DNA from 4 places in the Vibrio gigantis genome. Region 2 is predicted to be linked to each of the others. Evidence: predicted binding sites of a transcription regulator. Region 2 holds the regulator's gene; each other region holds the start of a gene.
What was found. Region 2 encodes PurR, which represses purine synthesis genes. Its sites were predicted from a motif close to TNANGNAAACGTTTNCNTNA; they were not measured.
Positions count from the first base shown of each region.

Region 1: a site for PurR is predicted at 2,165-2,184, ahead of glpX (class II fructose-bisphosphatase). Genes of this name have one in related genera too.
Region 3: a site for PurR is predicted at 2,107-2,126, ahead of purE (5-(carboxyamino)imidazole ribonucleotide mutase). Genes of this name have one in related genera too.
Region 4: a site for PurR is predicted at 2,833-2,852, ahead of purL (phosphoribosylformylglycinamidine synthase). Genes of this name have one in related genera too.

Region 1 covers NZ_AP025492.1:3,307,991-3,312,880, forward strand. The annotation lists gene OCV56_RS14870 (1,4-dihydroxy-2-naphthoate polyprenyltransferase) at 72-989, shown strand; gene rraA (ribonuclease E activity regulator RraA) at 1,063-1,581, shown strand; gene zapB (cell division protein ZapB) at 1,677-1,919, opposite strand; gene glpX (class II fructose-bisphosphatase) at 2,244-3,251, shown strand; gene OCV56_RS14890 (helix-turn-helix transcriptional regulator) at 3,431-4,057, shown strand; gene OCV56_RS14895 (DUF3135 domain-containing protein) at 4,174-4,521, shown strand; gene OCV56_RS14900 (DUF805 domain-containing protein) at 4,584-4,890, opposite strand, start outside.
Region 2 covers NZ_AP025492.1:2,343,850-2,348,739, forward strand. The annotation lists gene torR (two-component system response regulator TorR) at 1-664, opposite strand, end outside; gene torD (molecular chaperone TorD) at 950-1,597, shown strand; gene purR (HTH-type transcriptional repressor PurR) at 1,913-2,917, shown strand; cyclic di-GMP riboswitch class I at 3,088-3,173, shown strand; gene OCV56_RS10290 (TfoX/Sxy family DNA transformation protein) at 3,301-3,891, shown strand; gene OCV56_RS10295 (TVP38/TMEM64 family protein) at 4,025-4,705, shown strand; gene OCV56_RS10300 (putative signal transducing protein) at 4,735-4,890, shown strand, end outside.
Region 3 covers NZ_AP025492.1:3,521,953-3,526,842, forward strand. The annotation lists gene aroE (shikimate dehydrogenase) at 1-429, opposite strand, end outside; gene hemF (oxygen-dependent coproporphyrinogen oxidase) at 506-1,423, opposite strand; gene OCV56_RS15880 (L-threonylcarbamoyladenylate synthase) at 1,444-2,001, opposite strand; gene purE (5-(carboxyamino)imidazole ribonucleotide mutase) at 2,197-2,682, shown strand; gene OCV56_RS15890 (5-(carboxyamino)imidazole ribonucleotide synthase) at 2,688-3,818, shown strand; gene OCV56_RS15895 (DNA topoisomerase family protein) at 3,924-4,493, opposite strand; gene OCV56_RS15900 (DUF494 family protein) at 4,506-4,890, opposite strand, start outside.
Region 4 covers NZ_AP025492.1:745,239-750,128, reverse strand. The annotation lists gene purL (phosphoribosylformylglycinamidine synthase) at 1-2,658, opposite strand, end outside; gene mltF (membrane-bound lytic murein transglycosylase MltF) at 2,988-4,556, shown strand; gene OCV56_RS03340 (hypothetical protein) at 4,873-4,890, shown strand, end outside.

The DNA.
Region 1 (4,890 bases), 960 kb from region 2:
TATTACCCGAAAAATGGGCGTATACTCAAATCACAGTATGAAACGAAGACTTACAAAGAATTAGACCTACGATGAAACAATCTCTACTGATTTGGCTTGATGCCGCACGACCAAAAACTCTGCCTCTCGCACTTGTCTCTATTCTTACAGGAAGTAGTTTAGCGTTCGCCGGTGGTCAGTTTTCTCTATCAATTGCACTACTGGCTTTTTTAACCGCCACCCTATTACAGATTCTGTCGAATCTCGCCAATGACTATGGCGATGCAGTAAAAGGCACAGACAACGAAAACCGCCTAGGGCCAACTCGTGCAATGCAATCTGGCGCGGTGACGGCGAAAACCATGAAGCAAGCGATCATCCTCAACATCGTGTTTACCGTGATTGCCGGGCTGATTCTTATTTTTCATGCACTGAGTTCGCTAGAAAGTATCTTATCTTTCATCGCGTTAGGTGTACTAGCCATTGTTGCAGCCATCGCTTACACCGTAGGGAATAAACCTTATGGTTATATCGGCCTTGGCGACTTATCGGTGTTTATATTCTTCGGCTTGTTAGGCGTTTCAGGGACTTACTTCTTGCACACGGGTCATGTTGAACCAAGCCTATTTCTACCGGCTTTAGGCTGTGGACTGATGGCGGTTGCGGTACTCAATATCAACAACATGCGTGATATCGAAAACGACAGCGAATGTGGTAAGCGCACCATGGCGGTTCGTCTAGGACAACGAAGAGCTAAGCACTATCATTTCGCACTGCTTGGGCTCGCCCTTGCTTCGTTTGCTATCTACTTACTGATTCAAGAAAAACCAGTCTGGATCAGCCTGCCGTTTTTGCTGAGCATTATTATCGTTTATAAGCACGGCAAGGCTGTTTGGGAAACCGAAAGACCGGCGCAGATCGCACCAATGATGCCTGTGATTGTGAAATGCTCATTGGTCACTAACCTATTGTTTGCAGGGGTTGTCGTAGCTCAAACTCTATTGAGTTAATTCAGACTAATCATTGCAAAGGGATCAAGCACCGATATACTCAAAGTAAGCTCATTGTTCAAAAGGTATACGAATGGAATACAACACTTCAGCACTGTGCGACATATATTTGGATCAAGTTGATGTCGTGGAACCAATGTTCAGCAACTTCGGTGGACGTGCATCCTTCGCAGGACAGATCACGACATTAAAGTGTTTTGAAGACAACGCTTTGATTCGCTCCGTGCTAGAACAAGATGGTCTGGGACGTGTGTTGTTAATCGATGGTGGCGGCTCACTACGCAAAGCGCTGATCGATGCTGAGATTGCCCTACTTGCCGAAGACAATGAGTGGGAAGGTATTGTCGTTTACGGCTGCGTTCGTGAAGTCGATGAACTGGAAGACATGAACCTAGGTATCCAAGCCTTGGCTTCTATCCCTGTTGGTGCGAGTCAAGAAGGTGTCGGTGAGCTAGACGTTCCAGTGAACTTTGGTAGCGTGACCTTCTTACCAGAAGATTACCTCTACGCCGACAACACTGGCATCATTCTCTCTGCAGAGCCTTTAGATGTAGAACTCGATCTGGATGTCGAAGAAGAAGAGGTCGAGTAACTCACTCAGCTTTGAATACTAAAACAAAGTATAAGAATACAAGCAAAAACGCCCGCTACTGAGTAGCGGGCGTTTTTTTAATTCTGAAGAGTGAATTACTCTACTTCATCCATTTTACCAAGAAGGTTACGGATGCGATCTTGCCATGCTGAATGCTCTTCCTGCATTTGCTGAGTTTTTTGCTCTAGCTCGTGACGGCTTGCTTTAAGCTCACCAGCTTCTGTTGCTAGTGCTTGTTTCTCTTCTTTAAGCTCTTCCACTTCCATTTGAAGAAGTGCAATTGTATCTACTGCTGTTTGAATTTTTGCTTCTAGCTGCTCTAGTACTTCAAAAGACATTCTGGCCTACCTTTAAGTTATCCGTTTGATGGTGAAGGTTCACTCCACTTATTTCCCCATTCTACTCAGCAGAGCAAGGATAAACACTCAATATATTCGATATTTTGCGCCATTCGATGAAAAAAACAGCGCTTTTTACCGAATATTGACGTGAACGATTGCCGCCACAACGGCAAACCGATTATTTTGATGAATAATAACTGTTTTCCACTACGAATTGATCGAGAGCAATCTCCAAAAAACAAAAAGGCAAACGTTTCCTTTTGGATATGGTAAAATCCGCCGCGAAATTTCTATTCCCCCTTTGAAAATTTTGGAGTCCGCATGAAACGCGATTTAGCAATGTCATTCTCTCGTGTCACAGAAGGTGCAGCACTAGCTGGTTACAAGTGGCTTGGCCGTGGCGATAAAAACGCTGCAGATGGCGCTGCTGTAGAAGTAATGCGTAGCCTATTAAACAAAACCGAAATTAGCGGTGAGATTGTTATCGGCGAAGGTGAAATTGATGATGCACCTATGCTATACATCGGCGAAAGCGTAGGTGTAGGCGGCGACGCAGTCGATATCGCAGTTGACCCAATTGAAGGGACACGCATGACAGCAATGGGCCAATCAAATGCATTGGCTGTATTGGCTGCAGGCGAAAAAGGCAGCTTTCTTAAAGCGCCTGATATGTACATGGAAAAGTTGGTTGTTGGCCCGGGCGCTAAAGGCGTGATTGACCTAGAATTACCACTAACAGAAAACCTAGAAAACATCGCGAAAGCATTAGGTAAAACACTCGATACTCTAGTAGTAACCACGCTTGCTAAGCCTCGTCATGATCAGATCATCGCCGACATGCAAGCAATGGGCGTTCGTGTATTTGCCGTGCCAGACGGTGATGTTGCAGCTTCTATCCTAACGTGTATGCCAGACAGCGAAGTAGACGTAATGTACTGCATTGGTGGCGCGCCTGAAGGTGTCGTTTCTGCTGCTGTAATTCGCGCACTTGACGGCGACATGCACGGTCGTCTTCTACCTCGTCACGAAGTGAAAGGCGACACAGAAGAGAACCGTAAGCACGGTGAACTTGAGCTTGAGCGTTGTGCTGAAATGGGCGTAACTGCTGGTATCGTGTTGAAGATGGAAGACATGGCACGCAGCGACAACGTTGTATTCTCAGCAACAGGTATCACGAAGGGTGACTTGCTGGAAGGTATTACTCGTCAGGGCAATATCGCAACGACAGAAACTCTGCTTATCCGTGGCCGCTGCCGCACAATTCGCCGCATCAAATCTATCCACTACCTAGAGCGTAAAGATCCAGAAGTGGTTGGTCATATCCTGTAATCCTCATATCGAGTGAAACAGAATATTCAAAGGCTGATACCAAGTATCAGCCTTTTGTTTTGTTGCCCTATCAGATTATCACCATTGCTATTGATAGGTCAGTAACTGTCAAAATAGTAAATGGTTTGCTTTATAAACACCTTGCCTCATAATAGTAAGGTTCATGAGGTAGGGATAGTATGAAAACAAGCGACAAAATCTTACAGACCATTAAGCGTCAAGGCGCGGTAACCGCGAAACAACTGTCAGAAGAGTTTGGCATGACGACAATGGGTGCGAGGCAGCATCTGCAAAGTCTGGAAGATGATGGCATTCTTGCGTTTCATGACGTGAAAGTAAAAGTGGGTCGCCCGACTCGTCATTGGTCCCTTACTCAACACGGCCACGGTCAATTTTCAGACCGACACGGTGAACTGACGATTCAAGTCATTGATGCAGTCGAGAACCTGTTTGGTAAAGAAGGACTGGCTAAGGTCGCTGCCGAACGTGAACAGCACACTCTCAAGCAATATCAATCTGCCCTATCTGGCTGCAATAACCTGATCAGTAAGCTTGAAAAGCTCACTCAACTTCGTGAAGAAGAGGGTTACATGGCTGAACTTCAAGAGCACGACGATCACTACATCTTGATTGAGAACCACTGCCCTATCTGCAAGGCTGCGACTCGCTGCCCTAGCCTGTGCCAATCTGAGCTCAACGTGTTTACTGAGTTACTAAAAGATGAGTGCCATGTGAGCCGTACAGAGCACATCATTGCTGGCGAGCGACGCTGTACTTACACCTTAACACCCACATTTTTATCTTAACGGAAATCGGTTAATACCGTCTCAATTTTGAGAAAACGCAGATAGATTAAAATTTGTACAGATTTCTTTCTTAAGCTTAAAGCATATGAAACACGCTTAATGCTAAGGAAGGAATGATGGCACATCCACAACCCGCTCAAAAACTGCCACCCTTTGATGAACTTGTCCAACTCGCGAAAAGCGATCCTAAAGCATTCAATCAATTCAAACACGAGATGTGTGAACAGATGATTTGTTCGGCTTCAGAAATGATGCAAGACAGACTTCGCGCTCAACAAAGTCACATCGACTTAGTGGTTAGCCGTTGTAAAAATCCGCACCATGCTAATGTCGTGCTTATGCAGGAGTTGCGTTGTCAGGTCTGTAAATTCCAAGACGCACTCGAAGGCCGCTGCGGTTTTGACGAAACTCTGCCTGAAAATGTCGTACCTTTTAGACCGAATACCGAACCTAAAATGTACTAAGAGTAGAAAGGTATTAAAAAAGGGAGCTCTATGCTCCCTTTTGTTTATTCATTATTCAGCGATTACACTGGATCTTCGCCATAATCATTGCGGCCTTCAGTGCCTTTCAACAAGCCACATTCAATCAAAATCCATAAGCCACACACTAATGCCGCAACGGTTGCCGCCATATGAACTGGCGATACAGATTCTGTCGTCGTCGCTGCCATTGGTGAAGCTAAGCGACCTAGCACTAGCGGCACATTCAATAATAACCAGTAGTTAGACTTGTTGCGGTCGTGCCAGCGCTTAGCGGTTACCGCAAGGTCTGGGATCACAAGCATCAATAGGAAGATTGGCAGCAGGATATAAGAGTAAGCAGGGAACAAC
Region 2 (4,890 bases):
GTGGGTTCTTAGGGTCAAATTCCATTTTTGCACGCATGCGACGGATAAGTACGTCGATGGTACGGTCATTAGGTGCGTCTACTCGGTGGCTGATCATATTCAGAATACGTTCGCGGCTTAATACTTGGTTAGGGTAAGAAGACAAAGCCACTAGCAGTTCGTATTCTGCTTTAGTCAGTTTCACCGGTTCGCCGTTTTTGCTTAACGCGCGACGAGGGATATCAAATGTCCACTCACCAAAACGAACCACAGACTCATCTAATGTTTCTTCTACTGCGCCCGCTGCTGTTTTACGAGCGGCAGAGATGCGCCAAAGTAGGTTTTTAACTCGAACCAATAACTCGCGAAGTTCGAAGGGTTTAGTAACGTAATCGTCAGCGCCCATTTCAAGGCCAACGATTTTGTCGATGCTATCCGTGCGTCCAGTAACTAAAATAATTCCAATGTCTGATTGACTGCGTAATTCGCGAGTTAGCATCAATCCATCTTCGCCTGGTAAGTTGATGTCTAGCATAATGAGGTCAACGTTGTTTTCTTCTAACACGTTTCTCATTTGAGCACCGCTTTCTGCTTCGCTCACTGTGTAACCTTCGTTCTGGAAGTACCCAACCAGTTTACTGCGGGTTACCACATCATCTTCTACGACTAATACGTGATAGCTCATCTACACCACTTTTCTTATTTAATAGTTTCAGTGACCATTCTATTCATAACTCGTAACAATTCTAGTGGTACACGAGATAAAAGCCAGAAAGATGAATCTTTTTTGATACAAGACAATCTTAAACCTTGCTATTTATCGTCCATCGCAATTCAATATAGGCATTACTACTAACGAGTAACTTTGCTTTTCGCAAATAACCTTGTTATTCAGCCTTGGTGTGCTTCTACACAAGTAACTTCAAGATACATATAAGTAACACCGCAAGACTAAATCAGGATCTAAGAAATGAAAGATACGAAAGCATTCAACGAGCAAAGAGCAGAAATATACTGGTGGCTATCAAGCTTATTCGCTAAAGAGCTCACTCAAGAAGAACTCGATCACTACCACTCTGTTGAAATTCGTTCTTTCCTAACTGGTTTAGGCGAAAATCAAACACTAAAACCATCGATAGATAAGTTAGTAGATGCGCTTAACCGTCTACAAACACGTGAAGATGCTCAGCTAGAGCTGTCTGCAGACTTTTGCGATCTTTTCTTAAAGACAGATAAACACGGCGCTCTTCCTTACGCTTCGATGTATATCGGCGAAACTGGCCTTTTGAACGATAAACCAGCAAAAGATATGGAAGAGATCATGGCTAAACACAACTTAGTGGTGAACCAAGACCTAAAAGAGCCAGCAGACCACATCGCTATCGAACTCGATTTCCTTGGCAACCTGATCATCCGTTCTAACGAAACTGAACTTGAAGAAGAACTAGAGAAATCGTTCGCCATTCAACAGCAGTTTATTGAACAGCAGCTGCTTACTTGGGTACCAAAGTTCAATGTAAAATGTCATGACATTGATGAATTCGGTTTCTACGCTTCAGTCTCATCTTTGCTACTCGCATTCTGTCAATTAGACACTCAATATTTAGCTGGTGAATAGCTTATTGGATGACTAGGTAAATAAATTCAGTAGAATGTGACAATTCACCCGGATTTCTGGGTGAATTTTATTGCGAGTAATTTCTAGTCAGTCTAAAATTGTGACCGCAAACGATAAAATATGAAACATTCACGAAATGCTATGCTTATTAAAGTTCAGAGCATTTCGGTGTTAAGACAAGCCGCTCAATAGCGGTTTTTTGTTTTTTAGCACTTTAGTACCCAAAGAGCCCTACAAATTTAAGCTCTTAGTTAGGTAGCTTAACGGCTACTTTATTCCGTACTTTGGGAAAGTAGCTTCTAATAGGATAAAACCATGGCCACTATAAAAGATGTCGCTCGCTTAGCCGGCGTATCAACAACAACCGTTTCTCACGTAATCAATAAAACTCGCTTTGTTGCAGAAGCAACTCAAGAAAAAGTAAACAAAGCGGTAGATGAACTGAACTATGCACCAAGTGCTGTTGCTCGTAGCTTGAAGTGCAATACAACACGCACTATAGGTATGCTAGTGACTCAATCAACTAACCTATTCTTCTCTGAAGTTATCGATGGTGTTGAGAGTTACTGCTACCGTCAAGGTTACACTTTGATCCTGTGTAATACGGGCGGCATCTATGAAAAGCAACGTGACTACATTCGAATGCTTGCAGAGAAACGTGTAGATGGCATTTTAGTTATGTGTTCTGACCTAACTGAAGAACTAAGAGAGATGTTAGACCGTCATGCTGACATCCCTAAAGTTATCATGGACTGGGGACCAGAGAGTTCTCAAGCTGATAAGATCATCGATAACTCTGAAGAAGGTGGCTACCTAGCGACCAAATACCTTATTGAACGAGGTCACTCTAAGATTGCATGTTTAAGTGGCCACTTAGACAAAGCAGCATGTGTTGAACGTATTGCCGGTTACAAGCGCGCACTCAACGAAGCTAAGATTTCTGCCGATGAAAATATGATCATCGAAGGCAACTTCGAGTGTGATACGGCAGTTCTTGCTGCAGAACAAATCGTTGAGATAGAAGATCGTCCAACGGCGGTATTCTGCTTTAACGATACAATGGCTCTCGGCCTAATGAGCCGCTTGCAAGAAAAAGGCATTCGCATTCCTGAAGATATCTCGGTGATCGGTTACGACAATATCGAACTGGCTGAATACTTCTCCCCGCCGTTAACCACCGTTCACCAACCAAAGCGTCGTGTTGGCAAGAATGCATTCGAAATTCTATTAGAGCGCATAAAAGACAAAGATCACGAAAAACGTGTCTTCGAAATGCACCCTGAAATTGTTGAACGAAGTACAGTTAAAACGTTAAATTAATTGACAATTTGAGTTTAATTTCATCAAGCGCACCTTTAGGTGCGCTTTTTTTATCAGCAACCATAATGAACCCAGATGCACAACAGAAAGATCATTAATTGAAGCAACATCACATTTTGAAATATCAACTGTGAGCTTCATTCAACAAAAACTTTATTCTATTTAATCAGTCACGCACAGGGCAAACCACTCGAAAGAGTGAGACGCAAAGCTTCCGGCCTAAACCACTTGTTGGTATGGTAGCGGGGTTACCGATGGCAAAATGCAGTAACTACTAATAATTTAGTAATTTACGGCTTATTGACAATTTAATTGCAACATTTTGCTAATCTCTCGGACCTGCTTATTTGGTGGCGTAGTTCAAATACACCGAGATAAATAACATGGATAAACCGATACTAAAGGACTCGATGAAGTTATTTGAGTCCCTAGGAAAAATAAAATCACGCTCAATGTTTGGTGGCTTCGGTCTTTTTGCTGATGACACTATGTTTGCTCTGGTTGTAAATGACCAGTTGCACATACGAGCAGACAAATGCACAACGAAGCAATTCGAACAACAAGGGTTTCAACCGTACGTCTACAAAAAACGTGGTTTCCCTGTCGTTACTAAATATTTCGCTTTACCTGAAGGCCTGTGGCAAGACCAAGAGAAAATCTTGGAACTCGCAACGACGTCTCTGGGTTTTGCTAAAGAAGAAAAAGCTGAACAGTCTTCTGCTAAGCCAACCCGACTCAAAGATCTACCAAATCTTCGACTCGCCACTGAGCGTATGTTGAAAAAAGCAGGAATCGATTCCGTAGAACGTTTATATGAATCTGGCTCTGTAAACGCCTTTAACGCCATCAAGGAATCGCATGCGTCCTCTGTCAGTATTGAACTACTGTGGGCGCTAGAAGGTGCAATCAATGGAACACATTGGTCTGTCATACCGCAGCAGCGTCGCGAAGAGCTTATCAATCGCGTCAATTAACATTGTCAGTGCAAACTATATACATAACTAAGCCGCATTCACTGCGGCTTTTTTTATATCTGGTGAAAGTTAATCTATGCTTTGCCTGTCTATCTATACTAATGGTATGCATTGAAAATTTGAGGAAGTATCAATGAGTAAGAAAATGATATTGGGTATTGTATTGGTCATAACGATCGTTTTATTAGGCATTAACTTTGGCCAATACCTCACACTGGAAAATGCCAAAGCACAGCAAGCGGTGCTAAATGACTATATTGGAAGTAACTTTATTGTAGCGGCAGCGACTTACTTCATTGCGTATGTATTGATCACCGCCTTTTCCATTCCTGGGGCAGCAGTTGTTACACTTCTTGGTGCTGCATTGTTTGGCTTCTGGAATAGCTTACTTTTGGTCTCTTTCGCCAGTGCGATCGGTGCAACTCTTGCCTTTTTGAGTAGCCGTTACCTGTTACGTGACTGGATTCAAACCAAATTTGGTGACAAATTAGCGACGATTAATAAGGGTGTTGAAAAAGACGGAGCATTTTATTTATTTTCTCTACGTCTGATTCCTGTATTTCCGTTTTTCCTTATCAACCTGTTGATGGGTCTAACACCGATGTCGGTGAGTCGTTACTACATTACGAGTCAAATCGGGATGTTGCCGGGGACTGCGGTTTTCTTGAACGCTGGTACTCAGCTCGCAGAAATTGATTCACTTTCGGGCATCGTCTCCCCTTCAGTACTATTGTCATTTGCGTTATTGGGGATATTCCCAATTGTTGCTAAATGGTTGATGAATAAGTTTCGCTCAACACCCGTAGCTGAATAACGCATATAGTCGAATAAGGTTCTATTTCAATGAAAATCTTCAGTGCATCGAATCCGACAGAAGCTCATATCATCTGTGGATTGTTAGAAAGTGAGAATATTGCCTGTGAAGTCCGTGGTGAGGGGTTGTTCGGTTTGAAAGGGGAAATCCCATTCACGGAAGAAACTGACCCTTACGTGTGGTTA
Region 3 (4,890 bases), 1.2 Mb from region 2:
GAGGAGAGGTTGAATCACTCCTCTTGCTGCGCCACCAGCACCCAGTAAGAGAACTCGAGCTCCCTCTAATACCACTTGGTGTTGAAGTAGATCTTGAACAAGCCCCTCACCATCAGTGTTATCACCAATGATTTCTCCGTCATCTAGCTTCTTTAATGTATTAACAGCACCGGCTAGCTGAGCTCTTTCAGTCAATCGATTAGCAAACTGATAAGCGTCTTCTTTAAATGGTGCTGTGACATTACACCCTCTACCGCCTTCGCTAAAAAAAGCGTTAGCCTCGGTAATGAATTGACCGTGTTCTGGCTGCAGTGCTGTATAGGTAAGTTGTTGATTGGTTTGGCGAGCAAATAATGTGTGAATGAATGGCGATTTGCTTTGCCCAATAGGGTTACCGAAAACGGCATAACGATCTACTTGCTGTGTCATATCCTTACCTAACAGAAATAATAAAAGGGTCATCTATATAGACGACCCTATCACTATCCCTATAAGGAAGGAAGAACTACCAAACTCGCGGTTTTAGGTAGTCACTATAAAGCAGCGCTTCTGGTGACCCTACTTCTGGTTCGTAACGATATTCCCAACGTGCCAATGGCGGCATAGACATCAATATAGACTCTGTACGACCACCGCTTTGCAGACCAAACAAAGTGCCACGGTCATAGACTAGGTTGAATTCAACGTAGCGACCACGGCGGTATAGCTGGAAGTCACGCTCACGCTCACCATAAGGTGTCTCTTTACGGCGCTCAACAATAGGTAGGTATGCCGCGGCATAACCTTCACCAACAGCCTGCATGTAAGCAAAACTCTTTTCAAAGCCCCACTCATTTAAGTCATCAAAGAACAGGCCACCAACACCACGCGTTTCATCGCGGTGAGGTAGGAAGAAGTACTTATCGCACCACTCTTTGTGTTCTTGATATACGTTATCACCAAATGGTGCACACAGAGCTTTAGCAGTTTGATGCCAAGACTGACAGTCTTCGTCGAAAGGGTAGAATGGCGTTAAGTCAAAACCACCACCAAACCACCAAATTGGGTCTTCACCTTCTTTTTCCGCAATGAAGAATCGAACATTAGCGTGTGAAGTTGGGATATAAGGGTTTTTAGGATGGATAACTAATGAGACACCCATCGCCTCAAACTTACGCCCGGCTAATTCAGGGCGATGAGCAGTCGCTGAGGCAGGCATTGCCTTACCTGCAACGTGAGAGAAGTTTACACCACCCTGCTCAAAGACTGCACCGTCAGTCATCACACGAGTGCGACCACCTCCACCAAGGCGATCGCTAGGTTCACGTTCCCATGCATCTTCTTTGAATAGTGCACTACCATCAGCTTGTTCAAGCTGTTGGCAAATCGAATCTTGTAGGCTCAGTAAAAACTGCTTTACTGCTTCTTTATCAATTGCTGACATTTTACTTTCCTTTGCAGGGTTTAACCCTGTCTTAATATTTTCGATGTTTTTGCATCTCTAATTTCGCTTGGCTTGTCACGACCACCCGTTTCCCCTTCAAGAATCGCAACCAAGTGTTGGCCAAGTTGCTGTTGTACCTCTTCGGTCGTCATACAAGGTGGTTCGCCCGTCAGATTAGCACTGGTAGAGGTTAACGGCTTACCGAATTCATTACACATTCTTTGCACCAAAGGGTGATCCGTCACTCGCACAGCGATTGAATCAAACTGACCACTCACCCAGTCAGTCACTTTAGCACTGGTTGGCATGATCCAAGTGACTGGCCCCGGCCATGTAGCTTTAACCGTCGCCAATTGCTCATCGGTCAGTTGGCTTTCATCAATATAAGGAAGCAGCTGCTCGTAACTTGCCGCAATCAAGATCAAGCCCTTTTCAACTGGACGCTGTTTTAACTCGAGTAATTTCTTGATGGCATGTGGATTATCAGGATCACAACCAACCCCAAAAACGCCTTCGGTCGGGTAAGCAATGACTTCGCCCTGTTGTAATGCCTGCAATGTATGTTGAAAGTTATCCACGGGTTGCCTCATTAAGTCAGTTATCGAACTCACTAAGTGTACAAATTATCACTCACTGTTACTAAAGCTATTTGTTTATAAAATGTATCAATTGGCAATTTAGACTGACGCAAACGTTTTCCTTAAGCGATTTTACCCGTATAATGCGCGCAAAATATCTAATCACTAATTAAATCGTACCTGAAGGAGTTTGAGATGACTGTCGGTATTATCATGGGTTCTAAATCTGATTGGCCAACAATGAAGCTAGCTGCGGACATGTTGGATCAGTTTGGCGTGGCGTACGAAACAAAAGTGGTTTCAGCTCACCGCACACCTCAGTTGCTTGCAGACTACGCAACCAGTGCGAAAGAGCGCGGTATTAAAGTCATTATTGCTGGTGCTGGCGGTGCTGCTCACCTACCAGGCATGGCGGCTGCTTTCACAAGCGTCCCAGTTCTTGGCGTTCCAGTTCAGTCTAAAGCGCTGAAAGGCATGGATTCTCTGCTTTCTATCGTGCAAATGCCAAAAGGCATTGCGGTAGGTACTCTGGCTATCGGTGAAGCGGGTGCAGCGAACGCTGGCATCCTAGCCGCTCAAATCATTGGCACACACAATGAAGAAGTAATGGCAAAAGTAGAAGCATTCCGCTCTGAGCAAACAGAAACGGTACTTGCTAATCCAAACCCTGCAGAGGACTAATCCCCATGCATGTTCTTGTGTTAGGCGCGGGCCAACTTGCTCGCATGATGTCCCTAGCTGGGGCACCGCTGAATATTGAAATTTCTGCTTTTGATGTTGGCAGCAAAAATATTGTTCATCCATTAACGCAAGCGATTCTAGGCAACGGCTTAGAGAATGCGATAGAGCGAGCGGACGTCATTACGGCTGAGTTCGAACACATCCCTCACGACGTACTTGAGGTATGTGAGCGCAGCGGTAAGTTCTTACCGACCACAGAAGCAATCAAAGCAGGCGGTGACCGTCGCCTTGAAAAAGCGCTGTTAGACGAAGCGAACGTGAAAAACGCTAAGTACTATGTGATTAACTCTCGCGAAGACTTTAACGCTGCGATCGCTCACGTTGGCTTACCAATGGTACTGAAGAGCACACTTGGCGGCTACGATGGTAAGGGCCAGTGGCGCTTAAAGACACTAGACAATGTTGACGCGACTTGGGCAGAAATGGCCGAGTGCATTGCAGCGACAGACAATCAAGCCATTGTGGCTGAAGAGTTCGTTCCATTCGACCGTGAAGTATCACTGGTTGGTGCTCGCGGTACCAATGGCGAGATTCAAGTGTACCCACTGGCTGAGAATGTTCACACCGACGGCGTGTTGAGCTTATCGACCGCGATTGATGACATGGAACTGCAAGAGCAAGCGAAAACCATGTTCACAGCAATTGCAGAACGCTTAGATTACGTTGGCGTGCTAGCACTTGAGTTCTTTGATGTTCAAGGTTCACTGCTGGTTAACGAGATAGCACCACGTGTTCATAACTCTGGCCACTGGACGCAACAAGGCGCTGAAACTTGTCAGTTTGAGAACCATCTGCGTGCTGTATGTGGCATGCCACTAGGCAGCACTAAGCTGATTCGTCCAACCGCAATGATCAACATTCTTGGTGAAGATACTCTACCTGAGGCTATTCTGGCCCAAGGTGGCTGTCATGTTCATTGGTATGGTAAAGAGAAGCGTGCAGGTCGTAAGATGGGCCATATTAACGTGAGCGCTGACTACAACGCAGAACTGCAAAGAGCGTTGTGCTCATTGGCTGATATTCTCGATAAGCAAGCCTACCCGGCTGTGCATGAGTTTGCTGAGCAGATGAAGTAAGCCTACATTGGTTTATGGATACAAAAAGTTCATTGGATATAGAAACGGCGCTCATTGAGCGCCGTTTTTTTATTTCTGGTCATTCACTTACTGTGATTAACATGACTACTGAGATTGAATGTGATGACACTTACGATCAGCACATTGCTTCTTAGTGCCATTGGCTGTTTTCTTCTCCAGTAACAACGGGAACTGGCACTCTTCACAGCGACCAATAACAGGAGGCTGATTAACGGCAAACTTACACTTAGGGTAGTTATCACAAGCATAGAAGGTTTTGCCATAGCGAGATTTACGCTCAACCAAATGGCCTCTGCCACACTCAGGGCACGCAACAAGTGGCTGCTCTTCAGGTTGTTCTTTCGGTTGATCCAAAGATTCGATGTGATTACACGTTGGGTAACTACTGCAACCAATAAACATCCCAAAGCGGCCCTGCCTTAATACCAACTCGTTTTGGCATTTAGGACACGGCACACCCAGCTCTTTCACCACGTGTCCATCGTTTTGATGCAACGGCTTGATGTAATCACAGCTCGGGTACTGCTTACAGCCTAAAAATGGACCGTGCTTACCATGGCGAAGCTGAAGCTCTCCACCACACTGTGGACATGGTTCATGCTCTAATGCATGTTCATGTGCTGAAAAAAGCTGATTATCAATCTTACTACTCATGACAAGCCTGTGTTAATGCAAGATACCTTGCTCTTTGGTGTACAACAGCTCTTCCATTTGCGTGTAAGCACTTTCATTACCCGGCACATTAAATAGCACCATTAAGATAATCCATTTCAGATCATCTAATTCAAATTCGTTGGTCTCAAGCCCCATCACACGATCAATCACCATTTCACGAATCTCTGTCGTGAGTACGTTGATCTGCTCTAGGAACAGTAAGAAACCTCGACACTCCATATTAATACGTGAAATCTCTCGACTGGTATAAATACGCATTGAGGTATTGGAACACACACTAATCGCCGCTTGGTTCTCGGTATCTTGCAATGCCGCAAGATCTTCTAACCAATGGAGGGCCTTATAAATATCATCTTGGTGAAACCCTGCTCGAAGA
Region 4 (4,890 bases), 1.6 Mb from region 2:
GTGGTAAGCCACAACTTGGTCGTTAGCAACAAGAGCTTGAACGCCTTCGTAGAAACCTTTTAGCTGTGCTGCGTTGTCTACGTCTGCTGGCTTGTCACCAAGTTGCTTGTAAACTTGCGCTAGTGCCGTTGCACCTAGACGGTTTTTGCCGTTACCTAGGTCGATAAGAACTAGTGATGTGTCACCTTTGTCAGTGCGAAGCTGAGGCGTAATCGTCTTACGGACATCTTCAACACGAGCAAATGCAGTGATAACAAGAGATAACGGAGAAGTGACTTCTTTCTGCTCGCCGTTCTCTTCCCACTTAGTCTTCATCGACATTGAATCTTTACCCACAGGGATAGTAAGACCCAGTGCTGGACACAGCTCTTCACCGACTGCTTTCACCGCTTCGTAAAGACCTGCGTCTTCACCTGGGTGACCCGCTGGAGACATCCAGTTTGCCGACAGTTTAATGTGTTTGATATCGCCGATGTTAGTCGCTGCAATGTTTGTGATTGCTTCACCAACCGCTAGACGAGCCGATGCGCCGAAATCTAGTAGTGCTACTGGCGTACGCTCACCAAGAGACATCGCTTCACCGTGGTAAGAGTCGTAACTTGCTGCTGTTACAGCACAGTTAGCAACAGGAACCTGCCATGGGCCAACCATTTGGTCACGAGCAACAAGGCCAGTTACCGAGCGGTCACCGATAGTGATAAGGAAGGTTTTCTCTGCGACTGTTGGCAAGCGAAGAACACGGTCAACCGCTTCGTTCATTTCGATACCAGAACGGTCAATCGCTGGGTTGTTTACTTTTAGCGTTTTCGCGTCACGGTGCATCTTAGGTGTTTTACCTAATAGGATGTCCATCGGCATGTCGATTGGCGTGTTGTCGAAGTGTGAATCTTCAAGTTTAAGTTCACGCTCTTCTGTTGCTTTACCAACCACGGCGTATGGTGCGCGTTCACGCTTACAAATTGCGTCGAACGTTGCCATGTCTTCATCAGCAACGGCCATTACGTAACGCTCTTGAGATTCGTTACACCAGATCTCAAGTGGGCTCATGCCTGGCTCATCGTTTGGTACGTCACGCAGATTGAAAATACCGCCACGCTCGCCATCGTCAACTAACTCAGGAAGTGCATTCGAGATACCACCAGCGCCCACATCGTGGATGAATGCGATTGGGTTCGCATCACCTAGCTGCCAACAACGGTCGATCACTTCCTGACAACGACGTTCCATCTCTGGGTTTTCACGTTGTACAGAAGCGAAATCTAGATCTTCTGAAGAAGAACCAGAATCCATTGAAGATGCCGCACCGCCACCAAGGCCAATGTTCATCGCTGGACCGCCCAGCACGATTAGGCTTGCACCTACTGGGATCTCTTTCTTCTGAACATGCTCGTCACGGATGTTACCAAGACCACCAGCTAGCATGATTGGTTTGTGGTAACCACGTACTTCTTCACCTGCGTGAGAGTTTACTTTCTCTTCGTAAGTGCGGAAGTAACCTAGTAGGTTTGGACGACCAAATTCGTTGTTGAATGCTGCGCCGCCAAGAGGGCCTTCAAGCATGATATCCAACGCAGTAACGATACGGCTTGGCTTACCAAAATCTGTTTCCCAAGGTTGAACGAAGTTCGGGATCTTAAGGTTAGATACAGAGAAAGCGACAAGACCAGCTTTTGGTTTACCACCAATACCAGTCGCGCCTTCATCGCGGATTTCACCACCTGAACCTGTTGATGCGCCCGGCCATGGAGAGATTGCCGTTGGGTGGTTGTGCGTTTCAACTTTCATCAAGATGTGTGTTTTCTCTTGGTGATAGTTGTACTGGCGAGTTTCTGGATCCGGGAAGAAACGACCGACTTCAGAACCTGTCATTACTGCTGCGTTATCTTTATAAGCAGACAGAACGTGTTCTGGTGTCGTTTCAAAAGTGTTCTTAATCATCTTGAACAATGATTTTTCTTGCTTAACGCCATCGATAGTCCAATCAGCGTTAAAGATCTTGTGACGACAGTGCTCTGAGTTTGCTTGTGCGAACATCATTAGCTCGATGTCAGTCGGGTTACGACCTAGCTTCTCAGTGAAGCTTTCAAGAAGGTAATCGATCTCATCTTCTGCAAGTGCAAGACCTAGGGTAACGTTTGCTTCTTCAAGCGCTTTACGTCCGCCAGTTAATAGGTCAACTTCCGCATAAGGAGCAGGCTCTGCAACTTTGAATAGTGCAGCTGCCGATTCGAAGTCAGTGAAAACCACTTCCATCATACGATCATGCAGAATCGCTTTCAGCTCAACAAGTTGAAGCTCAGAAAGTTCAGAAGAAGTTTCAATGTAGAAAGCAGTACCGCGCTCTAGACGTGACACTTTAGCCAGTCCACAGTTGTGTGCGATATCTGTTGATTTTGAAGACCAAGGCGAGATAGTGCCTGGGCGTGGCGTTGCAAGCAGCAGTAAACCTTCAGGTTCATGCTCTTCAATCGTTGGACCGTAAGTCAGTAGCTTTTCTAGCTTCTCAACTTCAGACTCATCTAGGTCTGCCGTTAGATCAGCAAAGTGGGCAAACTCAGCGTAAATACCTGTTACAGGTAAGCTTAATTCACGACAAAGCTCTAAAAGCTTGTTAACACGAAACTCAGATAGAGCTGGGGAGCCACGCAAAATTCTCATGTGCTTACGTCTCTTATGCAGTTGATTAAGGTAGTATTGGAATAAATTCAGTGGGTTATAGGAACAACCTAACTGTTTTCTTCGAAGCTATTCCCGAAGGTTGCCAAACCTATGCCGATTCCACCTCTTCAATGCGAGCGCATTATAAAGCATTTCTTTTTGTGACGTAACACCAAAAGCAACCGTTTGCGTGATTTTTTTTATCTTTCTCCGTAATTGGTACTTTCGCTGCATTTATCGCCACTTTTACAACTGTTTAATTAAACCTGCTTTGCCAGCCTTGCGGGGTTTGGTATAAAGGGGCTTCCACTTTTCGAGATTTCATTTTGATGCCTAAATTTACGCTCATCTTTTCGTCTAAGTTCCTTCTGCTCGCCATCGCCCTATTTGGGTTGGCTGGATGTCAGATTGAATCTGAACCTAAAAGTGTCCTTGAGCAGATACGAGATCGTGGCGTTCTTCGTGTCGGCACCCTAAATAACCAACTCTCTTATTACATCGGTCCTGATGGCCCTGCTGGCTTGGATTACGAATTAGCTCGTGAGTTTGCGCAGGAACTTGGTGTAAAACTTGAGGTTAAGCCCGCTTACCGTTTGTCTGGCTTGTTCCCCGCACTGCAGAAAGGCGAAATCGACCTTATCGCGACTGGCTTAACGCAAAACAACAAACTGACACGTGCTTATCGCGCCGCGCCTGCTTATTACTATGTAAGCCAACAGGTCGTTTATAAAAAGGGGCAATGGCGCCCAAGAAACCTTGAGCAATTGATCAAGTTTGAGAATGATCGTCAGGCTGAGTTTGTAAAAGCACAAGCTGAATCAGAAGATGTGGTATCAAGTGACACGCTATCGCCATCTCTGGTTGTAGTGAAAGACTCGCACTTTGAGCCAACGCTAAAACAGCTGCAGAAAACACACGATGACTTTATCTATGATGCGGTGGGTAATGCTGACATCAATGATCTGTTAAAAGAAGTATCAACTGGCGAGCGCCTATTTACGGTTGCGGATTCTATCGAGTTATCACTGGCACAACGTTTATACCCAGATGTAGCTCTAGCCTTTGAACTTACAGAAGACCAACCTATTTCTTGGTACTTACAGAAATCTGAGGACGAAAGCCTTTATGCTTTGCTGATTGAGTTCTTCGGTAACCTAAAACAGTCTGGTGAGCTCGCTTCACTAGAAGAAAAGTACATCGGTCACATTGGCACTTTTGATTATGTTGATACACGAGCATTCATTCGTGCGTTAGACAGCAAGTTACCAAAATGGTCTCCGCTGTTTCAGAAATATTCGCAAGAATTTGATTGGCGCTTGATTGCGGCATTAGCTTACCAAGAATCGCACTGGAACCCTGTCGCGCGCTCACCAACAGGCGTTCGCGGCATGATGATGCTGACGCTGCCAACCGCGAAAAGTGTTGGTGTTACTAATCGCCTCGACCCGAAACAGTCAGTACAAGGCGGTGTTGAATACCTGCGCCGTATCGTTAACCGAGTGCCAGACTCAATCACACAGCACGAGAAGATCTGGTTTGCGCTAGCCTCATACAACGTCGGTTACGGGCATATGATGGATGCTCGCCGCTTAACCAAAGCACAAGGTGGTGATCCTGATGCTTGGGGGGATGTGAAAGACCGATTGCCTCTATTGAGACAGAAGAAGTACTACAGCCAAACTCGATACGGTTATGCGCGTGGTGATGAAGCGAGAAACTACGTTGAAAACATTCGCCGTTATTACCAAAGCATCATCGGCCACGTTAATAAGCGTAATAAAGAACAAGAAGAGAGCCTTGAAGGGTTGATCGTTATTCCACCTTTAGAGACTTCTGGGGCTGAGTCCAGCATCAGCGCTGCAGAATCAACAGTAAGTGGTTCTGAGTCTTCGAAATAGAAACTAAAAGAGCAATGCCTTCCAGCATTGCTCTTTTTTTTTGTCCTTCTCGACTCTTCTTTCTTCGCTATACGATAGGGAAAAGAGACCGGGGAAATAATGATGAGCTCTCAAGTGTCATATTGCGGTAACAATCGAACCTTATAACAGCACGCCACAATCAAAATTATGTACTGTTGTATTCAGATACTGGTCATTGCGATGGTTGTTCAGGATAGTAACGCTAAATTCGCGACAGAACTCATAATCAAACAACCACTATAATTAAAACTGAAGTCATAATTACAAAGCCAGACGACAATAGGAATTCACTGAGATGATGAACAAGAAATTG